Regions from separate parts of the Rouxiella sp. Mn2063 genome, predicted to be linked through region 3. Evidence: predicted binding sites of a transcription regulator. Region 3 holds the regulator's gene; each other region holds the start of a gene.
The links. Region 3 encodes PurR, which represses purine synthesis genes. Its sites were predicted from a motif close to CANGCAAACGTTTGCNTG; they were not measured.

Region 1 (3,284 bases), on a different contig from region 3:
GATCAGCACATTGCTTGCTGCAATATCATCGATAGTCAAATTATCGGCGCTAAGCTGGAGTTGGGCATTGTCGCCAAGTACCTGCGTCTTCGTCGGCAGCCAAGGTGTAATGCCTGCATTGATATTATCCCCGGCAATATTCCAGCCGTCGGCATTGCCTTTCAGCGTCATCTTATACAGTTGCAGCGTGTCAGCTTGAACTGGTAAAGCTTGAGAGACGGATTGCAGATTAAGATTGCCTTGCATCAGAACGATGCGGTCAAAATAGGTCGGGTCAGTAAGTTGACGCCAACCGAGATGAAAATCGACCTCATCAGCATTGAGCAGATCTGGCTGGTTCTTCTGCGCCAGTTTGACGCCGACCAAGCCAATTTGGTTTGGTGTCGACCAGTTATAGTTAATGGCATTAACGGAGAGGCGATATTGGCTATTTTCGTTTACCCAATTGCTTATCCAGCTTGCTGCCCAGCGCGTTTGTAGCGCGACATAAAGCAGCACAATGGCCAGCACTACGAGCAGAACGAGGGTGGTCAGCGTTTTACCAATAATTTTCATCGTTTTGACATCCATCTCCGTTGGGGAAGTAAGCTGAGCATAGCCTGTTTTACAGCTGATTAAATACCCTTATCTTAAGCCAACTGGTTACAGAAAATAAAACGGCGGGGAAATAAATCCCCGCCGTTCGATGTTTACTGCCAGCTTAGCATTCAGACAACTGACAACCTGAGTTATTAGGAAGAGTGCACCTAGGCAAACTATGCCCGGGCATCTCGATATTCAAGACAACGTTGCCATTAAACTCAGTTACTTCTCTTTCGGGAAGATCAGATTCAACACGATGGCGGTGATACCCCCGGCGGCGATGCCGGAAGAGAGCAGCGTTTTCAGCCAGTCCGGTGCGAATTGCAGAATCAATGGCTGCTGAGATACGCCCATGCCGACCGCCAGCGAGAGAGCCATGATCATAATCGCGCGACGATTAAGACGCTCACGAGAGACGATACGCACGCCGGATGCGGCAATGGTACCGAACATCACGATGGTTGCGCCACCAAGCACCGGCTCGGGAATATGTTGCACCAGACCTGCTACCGCTGGGAACAGCCCCAGCAAAATCAGCATCAATGCCACCACAAAACCTACGTAGCGACTGGCAACACCGGTCAACTGAATCACGCCATTGTTTTGGCCGAAGCAGGAGTTAGGGAAGGTATTGAACACCGCTGAGAGCATGGAGTTCAGGCCATTTGCCAGCACGCCGCCTTTGATGCGTTTCATATAAACCGGGCCACTCACCGGTTGTTCTGACACATCCGAGGTGGCGGTGATATCGCCGATAGTTTCCAGCGACGTGACCATAAAGATCAGCATCAGTGGGATCAGCAGGTTCCAGTCAAAACCTAAGCCGTAATATAGCGGAGTTGGCAGCGTGATTAATTTATCAGATGTTGCCGCAGTGCTAGCCGGTAACATACCCATTGCCCATGCCGTCACATAACCGACCGCCATCGCAATCACCAGTGAGGCGACCCGCAGGTACGGATTACGCTGGCGGTTGAGTAGAATAATTACCACCAACACGACCGCTGCGAGCAGCAAGTTTTTCGGTGCACCAAAGGTGTGATCGCCCATCGCCGCGTAGCCGCCACCAATGGAAGTCAGGCCAACCTGGATCAGCGATAAGCCGATAATCATCACTACAATGCCAGAAACCAGCGGCGTAATAATACGCTGGGCCAGATGCAATACGCGGGAAAGGATGATTTCCGTGCACGAGGCGACCATCAGCGTACCAAATAGCGCGGCCATCATAGTCGGTACATCAGCACCGCCGGTCTTTAACGCTGTACCGCCCATAATCAATGGGGCGACAAAGTTAAAGCTGGTACCTTGGATAGACAGCAACCCAGAGCCAATCGGACCCCAGGTCTTAATTTGCAGAATGGACGCCAATCCAGAAGCAAACAGCGACATGCTGATAATGTGCTGCGTATCTTGCGCCGGTAAGCCGAGCGCCTGGCAAATTAGCAGTGCCGGAGTGATTACCGCGACAAACATGGCTAACAGATGCTGACAAGCGGCAAAAATGGTTTGTGGCAGAGGAGGGCGATCCTCCAGACGGTAAATTAGCTCGCTGTGTTGAGCTGCATCGGTTGAACGTTCGGCGGAGGGCGTGCTCATGATTTGTCATTCCAGGAAGCGGGTGCGATAAAGCGGGCATTTTTCATGATCTCGCAGGCAAAAGCAATCGTTTGCCATGGCAAGTGACAGCAAATTTTATCGTGTGAATCTCGAGCTAAGAAAAATTAAGCGTTGGTATAACGCACGCGCTCCGGCAACCAGCGTTCAATCAACGCGCGGGCGTGCTCTGGGAAGTATTGATGTAAATGGCGGGCGACGCGCTGCACCTCTGGGATCATCGCTTGGTCACGCAGCAGATCGGCGACTTTGAACTCCGCACTGCCGGTTTGTCGGGTGCCGAGCAGCTCGCCGGGGCCGCGAATTTCCAAATCTTGTTGTGCAATAACGAAGCCATCGTTGCTATCGCGCAGCACCTGTAGACGCTTTTGTGCCGTTTTGCTCAGCGGTGTTTTATAAAGCAATACGCAATGTGATGCCACTGCGCCGCGGCCAACGCGTCCACGCAACTGGTGCAACTGCGCCAAGCCAAGCCGTTCCGGGTTCTCGATAATCATCAGGCTGGCATTAGGCACATCCACGCCAACTTCGATAACCGTTGTCGCAACCAATAGCTGAATTTCGCCGAGTTTAAACGCCTGCATCACCGCCTGTTTTTCTTGCGCTTTCATCCGGCCATGCACCAAGCCAACATTCAAATCGGGCAGCGCCAGTTTTAAGCCTTCCCAGGTGGCCTCTGCGGCCTGGGCTTCCAGCATTTCTGACTCTTCAATCAGCGTACAAACCCAGTAAGCTTGGCGATTTTCTTGCTCACAGGCGCTTTTCACGCGCTGAATGATATCGCTGCGGCGACTGTCAGGAATGGCCACTGTGGTAACCGGCGTTCTTCCCGGCGGCAGTTCATCAATTACCGAAGTATCGAGATCGGCGTAAGCGGTCATCGCCAGGGTGCGTGGAATAGGCGTGGCGGTCATGATCAACTGATGGGGATGGAAGCCTTGCTGTTTACCTTTCTCCCACAACGCCAGCCGCTGGTGGACGCCAAAGCGATGCTGTTCATCGATAATCACCAGCGCTAGCGCTGAGAATTGGATCTGTTCCTGGAAAATCGCGTGGGTGCCCACGACCATAGAAACCTGTCCGCT
Region 2 (3,284 bases), on a different contig from region 3:
GGCGCTGCATCTGTTGTTGGCAGCACTGTATTTGCTGTGCTTGCTCGTCGGAAAGCATCTCAGCCCTTGCCCACTAATAAGGAAAGTAAGCCAGCGGCAATCAGCGGCCCAACCGGCACCCCTTTAAACAGGGCAACGCCAAGCACAGTACCAACCAATAAACCCGCTACCAGATGGGGCTGTGTTCCCATAAGTGACACACCGCGTCCACCTAACCAAGACACCAGAACGCCGACCAAAATAGCCAGAATTGATTTCCACTGTAGGAAAGAGTGGAACAAAGTGCTGGGACTGATTTTGCCACTGGCAATCGGCGTCATCACACCGATGGTCAAGATGACAATACCAATTGTCAGGCCATATTTTTCCACCCAGGGAAAGAACTGATTAAGTGGTGTGATACGTACGGCCAGCAAAAAAAACATCGCCAGCGTAATCGCGCTATTGTGGCTGACGATCCCCAAACCGGCGAACGCCAGCAGGATCAGTAAGGTTGGATCGAGAAAGGCCATGACAATCCCTGAAGTAAGCAAGTAAGAAAAACGGGAGCCGGATAGGCTCCCAAAAGAGGGTTAATTATTGATGATTTAACCCGATTTGACCAGTGAACAACCGGGGCAGATCTACGCCACTCAGCGGCTAGCGAAGGTATTGCATTGATCTATTCGGCCGGTATCAAAACCGCGTTTGAACCAAGTATAACGCTGTTCTGATGTGCCGTGGGTGAAGCTATCTGGCACGACTCGCCCCTGGCTTTGTTTCTGCAAGCGGTCATCACCAATAGCTTGTGCAGCATCGAGTGCCTGCTTCAGATCGCCATTTTCCAGTACCTGCTGTTGTTGCATCGCATGGCCCCAGATACCCGCAAAACAGTCGGCCTGCAGCTCCATTTTGACCGATAGTTGGTTTACCTGTGTTTGTGACGCACCTTGCTGCATTTGTCTGACCTGACGTTCAATGCCTAATAAATTTTGTACGTGATGGCCGACTTCATGCGCGACAACATAACCTTGAGCAAAATCGCCGCCCGCACCAAGTTTGTTTTGCAGGTCTTGGTAGAAGGAAAGATCGATATATACCGTGCTGTCGGCTGGACAATAGAATGGTCCCATCGCCGACTGTCCTGTTCCACAGGCGGTACGCGTCACGCCGCGATACATTACCAGCTTAGGATCACGATAGGTTTTGCCATTGTCGGCAAAAATCTGTTTCCACACATCTTCAGTTGACGCTAATACCACTGAGGTAAACTTAGCCTGGCGATCGTCCTGCGGGCTGATTGACTGAGTTTGCTGAGCCGGTGCACCCGTTGACTGCCCGCCGTTAAGGAGCGGCGTCAGATCAACACCGTAATAACCGGCAATCAATACCACGATAACAATAACAATCCCGCTCTTACCGCGGATAGGGATACGCATCCCACCGCCGCTACCTACTCCAGCGCTTTGATTGCGCCGATCTTCCACATTGTCGCTTTCTCGACGCCCTTGCCAACGCATAGATTATCCCTCTGAGTGTTTCTATTTATCCTAGTTAACCGAAGGCAACTTCGCCATTACCTCGCGGTCATCCGGGCGCTATTCAACCTCAGTACAAAAACGGGAGCAATAGAAAATTTGGCTTAATAGACGTAGCCGGGGGATATAAGGCAGAAAATAAAGCGTAGTGAGTGAGGAATTATCCAGAGGATAAGGCGGTAAATATTACCGCCTTACAAGACAATCAAGTCAATACGCCAGTCTATTGACCAGCGTAAACGATTGCGTGATAACGCTAAAAAAAAGCGAAAAAATTAGTCCAGCTTAACGCCAATACGTTTAGCAACTTCTTCGTAAGCTTCAATCAGGCCACCCAAACTTTGACGGAAACGGTCTTTATCCATCTTGTCGAGGGTATTGGTATCCCATAGGCGGCAACCATCTGGAGAGAATTCGTCACCCAGCACCACTTCGCCTTTGAACAAGCCGAATTCTAGTTTGAAATCGACCAAAATCAGGTCAGCATCAGCAAACAATTTGCTCAAGACTTCATTGGCTTTGTAGCTCAGCGCTTTCATCTTCGCCAGATTCTCTTCGTTAACCCAACCGAAGGTCTTGCAGTAAGATTCATTGACCATTGGGTCATGCTTAGCATCGTCTTTCAGGAACAGGTCGAACAACGGAGGATTGAGCACCAGACCTTCTTCAACGCCTAAACGCTTAACCAGCGAGCCTGCGGCACGGTTACGAATAACGCATTCAACCGGGACCATATCCAGTTTTTTCACCAGTACTTCGTTGTCAGACAGCAGGCCTTCCATTTGGGTAGGAATACCGGCTTCTTCCAACTTGCTCATGATGAATTGGTTGAACTTGTTGTTGATTATGCCTTTACGGTCGAACTGCTCAATACGTTCGCCATCCAGTGCTGACGTATCATTACGGAACTCCAACACCAGCAGGTCTGGATTTTCGGTGGTATAGACGGTTTTCGCCTTTCCGCGATACAACTCAGCTAACTTTTGCATCTTAACTAACTCCAGTCACAATAAAATAACGTTAATGCAAAAAGGGGCCGGAGCCCCTTTTATGTTTATTTGCTTTTCACACCGCTGGTGTTGAAAGCAGCCTGCATTACTGCAACCATCGCATCGTTCTGCGACTGGCTTAATGCATGCCCTTTAGGATCAAGGAACTGCAAGCTACTACGGTTATTCAAGTCACCGAGCTGCAACTTATAATCACCGGAAACCAACTGTGGATCTTTGGCGCCCAATACATCCCAATCGCTGTCGCTCAACGGTTTGTAAGTCACCGTTAATGTGCCTTCTGGGCGACTGCTGTCTTTCACTTTCATGCCAGCTTTCGCCAAGGCATTAGGCAGACGCTCCCAGACAACGCCGAAGGTTGAACGCACGATCAATACTGGTAAGCCAGTGTCATCAGCGCCGCTTTGGACATCAATCTCGCCAACGCGCGCATTGTTACGGCTTGCTTCGCGATCTTGCTGCTGCTTATCCAGACCCGCGGTGATGGTATTAAGCATTTGGCTGTTGTAACGCTGAATTTCGCTAAGCGAGGTTACCGCATTGCCCTGCTGCTTGAGTTCCAACGTTTTCACAGTAATCGCCACCTGATAACTTTGTGGCTGGACGCTAATCTGGTAGCGGCCTTGATACTGAGAATCTTCGTCCAAACGATTCCATTGCACCATATCGGTGGTTAGCGTTTGCTGAGCATCATCGCGGCTGGCAATTTTATAGCCATTTTGCTGAATAATGCTGACCACATCGCTCCACAACCCGC
Region 3 (3,284 bases):
ACGCTCTTTGTGCTGCTCTTTACCCAGCTGTTTCTTAATGTGGCAAATGCTTCGCCACATAAACGTATTTCCGCAGAACAACGGAAAAGCCACGTCGATCAGACAAAACCTGAAGAACGACGAAAGCGAAAAGTTGTTGCTCGCAGTACTAAGAAAACAAAATCAGCGGCAGTAAATGAGCACCATAAATCGACAACACACAGTAAGAAAGCTGGCAGCCCCAAGCTGGTTAAGCATGCGTCTACAAAGGCGGCCATAGCCAAGCATGAAAAAAACGGACACAAAAAAGAGATTAAGAGTATCACTCACTCGTTAGCGAATGAGGCGGTAACCTGCCCTACTGTGGGTAAAAAAGCGTACGGTCGTCATCACAAGCATAAAGCGGCAAGTGAAAAATGCATGCCGATTGCGATGAGCGCCGCGCATAAAAAACGCTATCAGACAGCTAAATTGACTGCGATGAACAAATTGATGCACCAAGTCGGAAAACCTTACCGCTGGGGTGGGACATCGCCGAATACTGGTTTCGATTGTAGTGGCTTAGTTTACTACGCATATAAGGATTTGATGCGTATTAAGATGCCTCGCACGGCCGATGAAATGTATCACCTGCGTGATGCAGCGCCAATCAAACGTGGTGAGTTAGAATCTGGCGACTTGGTATTCTTTAAGATTTCCAAGCGCGGTGCCGCAGACCATGTTGGTGTTTATCTTGGTAATGGTAAATTTATTCAGTCTCCTCGCACAGGTGAAGACATAAAAATCAGTTACCTTGCGGATAACTACTGGCAAGATCATTACGTAGGCGCTCGTCGGGTCATGACCCCTAAAACGATTCGTTAAATAGTCAGTTAGCTCATCTTTGATGAAGAGCATTTAACGAAGTGTTTCCGTGATAACTGAGAACACACAGTTATCGACAAGAGAATGATAATAAAATAAGGGAAATCCCATTTAGGGATTTCCCTTATTTTTTATCGCTACCCTGCTTTGGCGAAGTCAGTGCTACATTGGCAAAGTAACTAAGGCATCGGTACAGTAGTCAGCCAACAACAACGCCTAGCGACGCCCAACTCAGTGCATCACCGCAGTAAAGCTGAAGATCAAGATCATCGCCAATGCGCAAACCGTGGTGATTAAAGACATTTTTAGATTACTATCCATACATCCTCCTTTCATGATGAACGCCGAGAATACTTATAATCATAACGAGCCAAACAGACATTGGCCATACAACCAGTAGCCACATAAAGAATAGCCATACAATTATTATGCCATTGATATATTCTCATAGCCGCTACCATTTTCCTATGATCTCTAACAAAGAGCGCCATCTTCGTAGTCAGCTTAAATTTTTCTTCCACTTTTCCGCAATATAAGAGAAAATTCGCGGTTACCGCCCTGCGATGTAACGGCTGCTTATCTCAGCCCCCTTTCAGGTTCTCTGCTGAAATCAATACAAACGATTTTGCTGCGTAAAGAAATTATCGCAGTTAAATAAACGCAGGCAAACGATTAACATAATGCTAACGTGCTAGTGCACGCGGGTTCAGGAGTTATTTTTTCCATGGCAACGATTAAAGATGTCGCTAAGCGTGCTGGCGTCTCAACCACGACGGTATCGCACGTCATCAATAAAACACGTTTCGTCGCCGAAGAAACCAAGGAAGCTGTGCGGGCTGCTATTAAAGATTTGCATTATTCTCCTAGTGCCGTCGCCCGTAGTCTTAAGGTCAACAACACCAAATCAATAGGGTTATTAGCCACATCAAGCGAAGCGCCCTACTTTGCTGAAGTTATTGAAGCCGTGGAAAACAGCTGTTTTGCCAAAGGCTATACGCTAATTTTATGCAATTCGCATAACAACCTAGAGAAACAGCGTGCTTACCTCGCCATGTTGGCGCAAAAGCGTGTTGATGGCTTACTGGTAATGTGTGCTGAATATCCAGCAGAATTGCTTGGCATGTTGGAAGAATACCGCGCTATCCCGATGGTGGTCATGGATTGGGGCGAATCGCGCAATGATTTCACCGACTCCATCATTGATAACGCCTTTGACGGTGGGTATTTGGCAGGACGTTATCTTATCGAGCGTGGCCATCGCGATATCGGCGCAATACCAGGCCAACTCAATCGTAATACCGGTGGTGGGCGCTTTAATGGCTTTGTTAAAGCGCTGACAGAGGCCAATATTCCCGTACGCGACGAATGGATTGTTCAAGGCGACTTTGAGCCAGAATCTGGATATCAGGCGATGCGACAGATCCTTTCACAGAAAAACCGTCCTACCGCAGTATTCTGCGGCGGTGATGTCATGGCAATGGGCGCTATCTGTGCCGCTGATGAAATGGGATTACGGGTTCCACAGGATATTTCAGTGATTGGCTATGATAATGTGCGCAATGCCCGTTATTATTCACCGCCACTCACAACGATTCATCAGCCGAAAGAACGCTTAGGTGAGATGGCGTTTACGATGCTATTGGACCGTATTATTAATAAACGTGAAGAACAACAAACCATAGAAGTTAAGCCTAAGCTGGTTGAACGACGCTCGGTTGCTGACGGACCTTACCGAGATTATCGCCGCTAAGCTTGCCATTAATACCCCACTAAGGATGCCAGACTGGCATCCTTTTTAGTTATCACGCAGCCATTCCTGGTTCAGCGTAATACTATCGCCTAAATAGTTAAGTAGCCACGCAAGAGCGGGCGACTGATTGTTCTGATCCCAAGTTAGACAGCATGGACTTTCCGGAAAGGTATTACTTAAGGTCAATGCGGTTAGTTTGTTCTGAGCAATCCAGGGTGAGACCATATGCACTGGCATCATGCCAACACACAACCCATCGAACAAACAATCAAGCGCACAAGTCCAATCAGGTACAACCAATCGACGCTGATTATCCAATGTCCAGGTATCACGTTTGGGAAGATTCCTCGATGTGTCCTCCAGACATAATGCAGGATAATGGCGCAGACTGTCGTCGTGAAGTGTCCCAGGCATTGCCGCCAATGGGTGTGTTGGGCTGACGACACAATGCCAATCCATAAATCCCATATCGCGAAAGTTAAAACGACCGCCTGCAGGTACCGCCCGTGTCGCACCAATAGCGACATCTGCACGACCATCTACCAGAGCATCCCACACACCGTTAAAGACTTCATTATGTATAATCAGCTCGGTATCTGAAAATTCGCGATAAAAGTCTACGACTAATCGCCGGAGCCTGGCTGGCTTTACAATACGATCGACAGCTACGTTGAGTTCTCCTCGCCAACCG

Region 1: ACL9RG_RS15925 (nucleobase:cation symporter-2 family protein) is a predicted target of PurR. The motif match lies at 2,242-2,259, and genes of this name have one in related genera.
Region 2: ypfJ (KPN_02809 family neutral zinc metallopeptidase) is a predicted target of PurR. The motif match lies at 1,750-1,767, and genes of this name have one in related genera.

Annotation. Positions count from the first base shown of each region.
Region 1 is NZ_JBMOUD010000011.1:21,424-24,707, forward strand. It holds gene ACL9RG_RS15920 (AsmA family protein) at 1-555, opposite strand, end outside; gene ACL9RG_RS15925 (nucleobase:cation symporter-2 family protein) at 805-2,181, opposite strand; gene recG (ATP-dependent DNA helicase RecG) at 2,307-3,284, opposite strand, start outside.
Region 2 is NZ_JBMOUD010000010.1:131,880-135,163, reverse strand. It holds gene ACL9RG_RS15615 (tRNA(Met) cytidine acetyltransferase TmcA) at 1-58, opposite strand, end outside; gene ACL9RG_RS15610 (DUF441 domain-containing protein) at 60-512, opposite strand; gene ypfJ (KPN_02809 family neutral zinc metallopeptidase) at 633-1,499, opposite strand; gene purC (phosphoribosylaminoimidazolesuccinocarboxamide synthase) at 1,793-2,506, opposite strand; gene bamC (outer membrane protein assembly factor BamC) at 2,572-3,284, opposite strand, start outside.
Region 3 is NZ_JBMOUD010000003.1:396,413-399,696, reverse strand. It holds gene ACL9RG_RS07260 (C40 family peptidase) at 1-843, shown strand, start outside; gene ACL9RG_RS07255 (YnhF family membrane protein) at 1,075-1,164, opposite strand; gene purR (HTH-type transcriptional repressor PurR) at 1,568-2,593, shown strand; gene punR (DNA-binding transcriptional activator PunR) at 2,639-3,284, opposite strand, start outside.